2 regions of the Pseudalkalibacillus sp. A8 genome follow, and region 2 is predicted to be linked to the other one. Evidence: riboswitches for the same ligand, from Rfam matches in the RefSeq annotation. Region 2 holds a riboswitch; the other holds the start of a gene.
What was found. A riboswitch is a leader RNA that binds a small molecule or an ion and turns the genes downstream of it on or off. The one in region 2 is predicted to bind cobalamin.
Positions count from the first base shown of each region.

Region 1: linked by a shared signal. The riboswitch ahead of ACJROX_RS29290 (ribonucleoside-diphosphate reductase subunit alpha) and the one ahead of ACJROX_RS21740 (acyl-CoA thioesterase) in region 2 are both predicted to bind cobalamin.

Region 1 is NZ_CP174509.1:5,876,416-5,880,845, reverse strand. Features, by position in the region: gene ACJROX_RS29300 (HD domain-containing protein) at 1-949, shown strand, start outside; gene ACJROX_RS29295 (YwgA family protein) at 962-1,468, shown strand; cobalamin riboswitch at 1,764-1,966, shown strand; gene ACJROX_RS29290 (ribonucleoside-diphosphate reductase subunit alpha) at 2,127-4,367, shown strand; gene ACJROX_RS29285 (ribonucleotide-diphosphate reductase subunit beta) at 4,357-4,430, shown strand, end outside.
Region 2 is NZ_CP174509.1:4,232,997-4,237,426, reverse strand. Features, by position in the region: gene leuS (leucine--tRNA ligase) at 1-758, shown strand, start outside; cobalamin riboswitch at 1,459-1,651, shown strand; gene ACJROX_RS21740 (acyl-CoA thioesterase) at 1,975-2,448, shown strand; gene ACJROX_RS21735 (rhodanese-like domain-containing protein) at 2,691-2,999, shown strand; gene ACJROX_RS21730 (rhodanese-like domain-containing protein) at 3,028-3,363, shown strand; gene ACJROX_RS21725 (sporulation protein Cse60) at 3,449-3,640, shown strand; gene ACJROX_RS21720 (NUDIX hydrolase) at 3,714-4,166, shown strand; gene ACJROX_RS21715 (GNAT family N-acetyltransferase) at 4,169-4,430, opposite strand, start outside.

The DNA.
Region 1 (4,430 bases), 1.6 Mb from region 2:
CAATCTTGACCACGAAAATTTCACGCAATCGATCATCCTTGGTGATACAGAAGTGAACAGCGTCTTAAAAAAGGTGGATGATGACTTTCCACGTAAAGTTTCCGAAGTCATTGCGAAAACTTATGAAAATAAGCTCGTCGTCAGTATGATCTCAAGCCAGATTGATGCAGACCGGATGGATTACTTGCTTCGTGATGCTTATTTTACAGGGGTCAGCTACGGACAATTCGATATTGAAAGGATTTTGAGAGTCATGCGCCCGAAAGAAGATCAGGTCGTCATCAAACATAGCGGGATGCATGCTGTAGAGGACTATATAATGAGCCGATATCAAATGTATTGGCAAGTATATTTTCATCCAGTGACTCGTAGTGCGGAAGTCATTCTTTCAAAAATTCTCCATCGTGCGAAGGCTCTCCACAAAGAAGGCTATACCTTTAAGTTGGAGCCGGTCCATTTCGTTTCATTATTTAATGATGATGTCGATTTGGATGATTATATCAAGCTTGACGAAGGGATCATCCAGTTTTATTTCCAGGCATGGCAGGAAGAGAAAGATGAGATATTAAGTGATCTTTGTGAGCGGTTTTTGAATCGCCGTCTTTTCAAGTACATGGAATTCAATCCAAACGTCCATATGGAGCATTGGCACCGACTCTACACCTATTTCGTCAAAGCGAATATCGACCCGGATTACTATTTGATTGTCGATTCATCGTCAGACCTGCCTTATGACTTTTATCGCCCAGGTGAGGAAGAAGAACGCCTGCCGATCCACTTGTTGATGAAGAGCGGGGAATATCGGGAGTTGTCCAGGGAGTCTACGGTTGTCGAAGCCATATCGGGTAAAAAACGGACCGACCATAAGTTGTATTATCCATCGGATCTGATAGAGACAATAGAAGATCAAGACTTAAAGAGAAAAATCGGTGAAATATTAGAATTATAGGAGGGGATCATCGTGCTTGAACATCATGCACGGTTGGTTGCATTGTTCGATTACGCCAAGGAGGTCGTAGGAAGGAAGAAGCTTCAGAAAATGGTTTATATCGCAAAAAAGTTGAACTTTCCTTTCGGAGAAAAATATCAATTCCATTTTTACGGGCCATATTCTGAGGAACTGACTCTACGTGTCGAAGAACTTTGTAATCTAGGATTTATCGAAGAGACGAAAGAAAAGGTATCAGGCTATTATCAATACCGTTACACATTGACCGTTGATGGCGAGCAATTCTTGAAGCATTATGATATGGATCTAGAACCGCTCAAGGACTGTGTAACTTCTATGAATGAACAGCCTTCACGCATGCTTGAACTTATTTCAACCATCCTTTATTTCGATCATCTTTCAAATGAGGAGATTGGAGAAAAGATTCAAGTCGTGAAGCAAAAACAGAAATACACAGAAGAAGAGATAGAAGAAGCATTCCGATATATCGAGGATCTTAAAAGCCAAACAATAGTTTAAAGCTGAACATATAACTTTAAAAACGACAAAGGCACTTTTGTGAAGGATTACGTTTTCTTCACTGGGTGCCTTTAGGTATGGAAGATACGGGCTAGATATAGGGTCTTTTGTACTATTTTCTAGGAATATGATGAAGAATTCTAGTATTAGCTGCAAGATTTCTAGGATTACCAGCCATTCTTCCAGGATCAACAAAAAAATTTCTAGAATTAAAGTCACCATCTTATAACTATTCTAAAAACATATTGACAAACACTACATTTAGTGAGATTGTAAGGTTAGTAATACAATATATAGATTTATTCGAGTGACAGGTGTCTCTTTAGGAGACTTGATAGGGAATCTGGTGAGAATCCAGGACTGTCCCCGCAACTGTAATTGTGGACGAACGGAATAAACCACTGTATAAGAGAGTCTAGCAATAGGTGCTTATATGGGAAGGGTTCCTAGTAGGAAGAAGCAAAAGTCAGTAGACCTGCCTGAGCTTGAATGTTTCAATTCTTCGGGGGTTAAGGGTTGAAGCGTGGACGTCTATTCAGTTCGGTCTTGGTCTTTCATACGGACCCGTTCCAATCTCAAACCGTCTGCGTTTCAACCACTCGAGATCCGGGTGGTTTTTTTAATGATTTCATAGTTAATTGAATTGGAGGAATTCATAATGACGACTGAATTAAATAAAAAGCGTATTCCGATGCAACTTATTGAGCTTACTGAAAAACTTAAAGAGGAATTTCCTCATCTGGATGTATCGGATTTAATCGAGAAAGCAACGATTCAATCGGATAATAATGCCGATGAGGGAGCGATCATCAACTTGATGCTTTTAGAAGGTTTGGCAAGAATTACACAAGAAGAGCCGGATTGGACGTATGTCTGTGCCCAAATCCATCTTCATTCTCTTTATGATGAAACCGCTCGAAATCGTGAGCAAGCGCCTGGTTATCGAAACTTCCATGATCTGCTTCAATCATTGATCAAAAAAGGTCTTTTTGACAAAGAGTTGCTTACTCATTATACGAAAGAAGAGGTGGACGAGCTTGAAGCGGAACTGGTGCCCGAGCGGGATGAGCTGTTCACCTATGCCGGTATCCGGATGCTGGCAGACCGCTATCTTGCCCGAGATCATGATCGCCATTTATACGAGCTGCCTCAAGAGCGATGGATGGTCATTGCGATGACGTTGATGATTCCTGAACCGAAGGAAAAGCGTCTTCACCTTGTAAAAGAGGCCTATTGGGTGCTATCAAACCTCTATATGACAGTAGCCACGCCGACACTTGCTAATGCAGGGAAAGCGCATGGGCAGCTCAGTTCATGCTTCATCGATACAGTGGATGACAGCTTGCGGGGAATCTATGACTCGAATACGGACATCGCGATGCTCAGTAAGGCAGGTGGAGGGATCGGTGTATACCTCGGTAAGATCCGCAGTAAAGGTTCTGACATCAAAGGGTACAAAAACACGTCTTCAGGTGTGATCGCCTGGATGAAGCAGCTTAACACGACCGCTGTCAATGTTGATCAACTCGGACAGCGGAACGGTGCTGTGGCGGTCTACTACCCGGTATTCGGAAAAGACATTTTCGCCTTCCTCGATGCGAAGCTGAACAACGGGGACGAGCGGCAGAGAACACATGATCTGTTCACAGGGGTCGTCATCCCTGACCTTTTCATGGAAAAAGTCGAAAACCGTGAAGAATGGCATCTGTTCGATCCTCATGAAGTAAAAAAGTTGATGGGATTCGAGCTGGATGATTTTTACGATGAAACCAAAGGTGAAGGAAGCTTCCGGAAGAAGTACGAACAATGCGTCAATCATCCCTTCCTATCTCGCGAGACCGTGCCGGCGATCGATATCATGAAACGGATCATGATCAGCCAGCTTGAAACAGGCGGCCCGTTCATGTTTTACAAGGATACAGTCAATCGACTTAATAACAACCGCCATGGAGGCATCATCTATTGTACCAACCTTTGTACGGAAATCACGCAAAACCAGTCTGCGACTACGGTTGAAGAGGAAACGACCGAGGATGGGAAAATCATCATCACGAAAACACCTGGTGATTTTGTCGTCTGTAACTTATCAAGCCTCTCCCTTGCAAAGGTCATGAAGGACGATGTGTTGGAGCGGGTCATTCCGACTCAAGTACGGATGCTCGATAACGTCATCGAACTCAATAAAGATAAAATCGAAGTGAAGCAAGCGATCCTGACGAATGAAAAATACCGGGCGATCGGACTAGGGACGTTCGGGTGGCATCATTTACTCGCCCAGAAAGGGATCCGTTGGGAATCGGAAGAAGCGGTCACCTTTGCAGATCAGCTCTATGAAAAAATCAATTTCCTGACAATCCAGGCTAGTCATGCCCTGGCAAAAGAAAAAGGTGTTTATCCGGCCTTTGAAGGCAGCGATTGGAATACAGGTGCTTATTTTGAAAAGAGGGGCTACGAAAGTCCAGAGTGGCGTGAACTAGGGAACAAGATCCAAAACGAAGGGATCCGGAACGGTTGGCTGCTGGCGGTTGCACCGAATGCGTCAACGAGCATCATAGCAGGCTCTACAGCGAGCATCGATCCGATTTTTAAAAAGCAATATGCCGAAGAGAAGAAAAACTCGAAAATACCTGTGACAGCTCCTGACTTGTCACCTGAAACAACGTGGTTTTATAAAAGTGCTTATGATATCGACCAAAAATGGAGTATCCGGCAAAATGCGGCCAGACAGCGACATGTCGATCAATCGATTTCATTCAACCTATATGTACGGAATACGGTGAAAGCGAAGGAACTTCTCGACTTGCACCTTAGTGCCTGGAATTCAGGGTTGAAGACGACTTATTATGTCCGTTCCACCTCACACGAAGATGTAGAAGGATGTGATTCTTGTGAAAGCTGATGCGACACTTAACGTACGGGAATTGTATGTCCCTGGAGCCCCGAACGCCTCTACAGGTATTCT
Region 2 (4,430 bases):
TGCCGACAAAGGAACCGTTCCAGCGTCTTTACAATCAAGGTATGATTCTTGGAGAAAACAATGAGAAGATGAGTAAATCGAAAGGGAATGTCGTCAATCCGGACGAAGTAGTAAAGACCCACGGCGGGGATACATTACGTCTATATGAAATGTTCATGGGACCGCTTGATGCGAGCATCGCCTGGTCCGAAAATGGATTGGATGGCTCACGTCGTTTCTTGGACCGTATATGGCGTCTGTATGTTGAAGAGGATGGAACGATTTCGGGTAAAATCCAGGATGTCGAGCCGAATGAACAGTTCGAACGAGTGTATCATCAGACGGTAAAAAAAGTTTCTGAGGACTTCGCAGAATTGCGCTTCAATGTCGGTATCTCACAAATGATGGTCTTCATCAACGAAGCGTATAAGCAAGATGTATTGCCGAAGACGTTGATGGAAGGATTCATCCAATTGTTATCACCAGTCGCTCCGCATATTGCCGAGGAGATTTGGGAGAAGCTCGGTCATACAGAAACAATTACGTATTCTGGATGGCCGACGTTCGATGAATCGAAGTTGACGGAAAATGAAGTGGAGATCGTCGTTCAAATCAACGGTAAAGTTAGAGCGAAGTTGATGGTTCCGACGGATGCTGATAAAGGACAATTGGAAGAGATTGCTTTGTCCGACGGTAAAGTGAAAGAGAACATCGATGGTAAAACGGTACGTAAAGTCATCGCAGTACCCGGAAAATTGGTCAACATCGTCGCAAATTAATCAAAATGAGAAGGATTGGCTTCGGTTTAGAGGTCAATCCTTTTTTAAATGATAGGCTCTGTTATACTTCATTGTTGATATACGAAATTCATTCCCTTTCCGCGAGCGATCCGCACCCCTCCTCACTTGCACATGGATCTCAACACAAAAATGAAACCATTTTCGTGTCTGCGATGAGAATTCTTAGAAGCTTTCCTTATGCTGGATTAGACGTTCACCACAAGACCACTTACATTCCATCCTTGTAGTTTTGCGCCGAGTAACCGCAGGCGCAGGACGTGGGGGTATTTAGTCGAATTTCATTATTATACTCGCGAAGTTCATTATTATACTCGATGATCCTTAATTGTTGTCCGCTGCGGGGTCTCGCCTGGCTCGCTTTTCCCGAAAGAGTGTCGCGAATTTCGCTGAAAGCAATATATAAAAGAAATCAACATTAACCTTTAACAGCGCCAAATGATAAGAAAGATAAAAATTTTGGTGCAGTGAAATAATGTCTAGCTCCATCGCCAAACCATTTGGATCGCTTCAGACCTCCTGCAGCGGTCGACACATTGAATTACTGCTTAAGTAGTAACCAATGCAAAACCAAGTCTTTGTTTGGTTTGAGACTCCTCGTCGGACTTCCAGTGGCCTTCGTGGCTAACCAGGGCGCTTGCGCTTTTCTTTATAATTGATGTGCTATAATGATGGAGTATAATTTCATATGTTGCTTTATGGTGGACTGATGTTTCTGATCAGTCCTTGAAAGGGAAGCCGGTGAGAGTCCGGCGCGGTCCCGCCACTGTGAGGTTGAGGTTCTTGAACATGCCACTGTTTCATTAAGAAATGGGAAGGGGTTTTGGGACTGATGAAGCCGAGCCAGGAGACCTGCCATAAGGAAGGACACAGAAATTCCTACGGGAGATAGGAGGGTGTTACGTGCAAAAACGATTGGAATCTATCATGACATATCTCGTTATGAACCTCTTCGATCTTAGCCTGGCATCTTCTTTATGAGGGTGTTTTTTATTTTTTGGCTCTGTTATTCTTTCTTGTTAATTTCCGGGAGACGTGGTGGTTGTTACTCGAAGATCCTTTTAGTTGTAAGCTGCGGGGTCTCGCCAGGCTCACTTTTCCCGCAGGAGTGTCGTGAAGTTCGCTTAAAGAAAATTCTATTAAAAGTCAATAACAAGATTTAACAGAGCCTATTTTTAAAAAAATCGGAGGGGAAGAGATGGAACAAGCATATCCAATAGGGCGTTCAAGAATTATTCAAACCAAGCTGGTTTTACCACCAGACACGAACCATTTACAGACGATCTTCGGTGGTATCGTTTTATCGTATATTGATGAAATCGCTGCACTGTCAGCGATGAAGCATTCGAAAAGTGTAGTTGTCACAGCATCGATCGATTCAGTAGATTTCTTGTCATCTGCTAAAGTTGGTGATGCACTGGGGCTCGAAGCTTTTGTCACATATACCGGCAGGACATCGATGGAAGTTTACGTTAAAGTGTTCTCTTCCAATCTATTGACTGATGAAAAAACATTGACGACCGAATCTTTTCTTACGATGGTCGCTGTAGATTCTTCAGGGAAACCTGTCCCTGTTCCGAAGGTCATCCCTGAAACCCCAGAAGAACAGAGGTTATACGACACAGCACCTGCACGAAAGGAAAATCGTAAAAGTCGCTCGATGATCCGTTGAATTCCAAGGACCTGCTGCATTAGTGGCTGGTCCTTTCATTTGGTGGAAAAAGTAGATTGATCGTTAAATTACCCCACTTCGTCGTTCAATCACTTAACTTCGTCATTAAACCATTACTCCCCCGAAAAAAAACTCCCTCTACTGAATCAATCCCTTTACTTTTGTTAGTGAACTTCGTAAAATAAGTGGCGAAACAATAAAAATGACATGACTTGATTATAGATATCGAAAGGGTGTTGAGTATGGAGAATGAACTTAAAACAATCACACCAGCGGAGGTTGAAAAGCTTTTAAAAGAAGGCGAGAAAATTTCCATCATAGATGTTCGTGAAAATGAAGAGGTAGAAGCTGGGAAAATTCCAGAAGCGAAGCATATTCGTTTGATGGAAATTCCGGATCGATTGAATGAGATCGAAAAAGACGAGGAACACATCATGGTTTGCCGCTCAGGAAGACGTAGTGAAAATGCCGGTTATTTTTTACAAGAGCAAGGCTTTAAAGTGAAAAATATGGTCGGCGGAATGCTTGAATGGGAAGGCGAAACAAAATAATAACCAGAAAGAAAGGGGAAACGGAGAGATGATTTGGGGAATCATCCTGTTTGTGGTAGCTGTTTACATCTTCTTCTCCTATCTACTTCCTTATTTGAAATTGAAGGCATTTCAACAAGAGGCTGTAGACCAAAATTTGTATTGCATGATTGATGTCCGTGATTATCAATCATCTTATCGTGATCCATTTCCGGTCATGACGAAGAATATTCCTTTATCCTATTTGTCTAGAACGACGAAGGAAGAAGAAATTTGCGACCGGGATATTGTTGTGATCGCAGAATCAAAATACGGAGCGGCAATGGCAGCACGGATTTTAAAACGGAAAACGGACAAATTTATATATTATGTAACGGTTACCTGACAAAAGTAGAAGTCTTTCGTCAAAGGATTTCCAGCACCCCCAGGTGAATTTTACGTGATAAACGTACGATTCAGGGGGTGTTTTTTTGTTGCAAATCAAACTCTTTGAGGCTCAACACGAAGAAGATCTTGAAGAGGAGGTCAATGATTTCCTTTCACGACTGCATGAATCCAAATTCATCGAAATCAAATATCAAGTCTCTATGGCAATTGATGAAGATACAGAAGACTTCGAATCTCTCTATAGTTTTTCAGCGATGGTCCTTTATCGGGTATGATAAAAGAAAAAATGATAGACTAGTAGGAAAAGGGTTTAGGTGTGAGGATATGATTCGATATTGCATTTGTTTTATGATAAAAGGCCAGGAAGTACTGATGCTTAACCGGGATAAAGCACCGAACAAAGGCCTATGGAATGGCGTCGGGGGGAAGCTCGAGCCTGATGAAACCCCTGAGCAAAGTGTGATCCGGGAGGTTCAGGAGGAGACCGGTTATTGTATCACATCTCCACGGTACGGAGGAATTGTCCGATGGGAAGTTGACGACAAGGAGATCGGCGGGATGCATGTTTTCTTCGTACATCTGACAGAACAAAACAGGTATCCGACCCCTGTTAAAATGGATGAAGGGATTCTGGATTGGAAAGGATTATCTTGGGTACTGGAAAAAGACAATCTAGGAGTCGTCAGCAATATCCGATACTTCCTTCCGGAAATGCTTAAAAATGATGAGCCTTGTGACTTTCTATGTATTTACCGAAATGGCCGTTTGGAACAAGTCAAAGAAATGGGACTGACTCGTTAAAGTCAGCCCCTGTTGTACATTTCTTCAGCTTTCCGTCGGATCCCCATCAATTTCTTGTCATTGTTATCGTAAACTTCGAAACCGAATTTCTTATACAAACCATGTGCATCTTCCGTGGCCAGCATGATCCTTCTTAACTTCAGTAGATCGGGATGAGCCATGACTTCTGTCATCATCCATTTAGAAAGTCCTTTACCTCTGTGGTGTTCATCTACAAAAACGTCCGCCAAATAACCGAATGTGGCGTAGTCTGTAATCACTCTG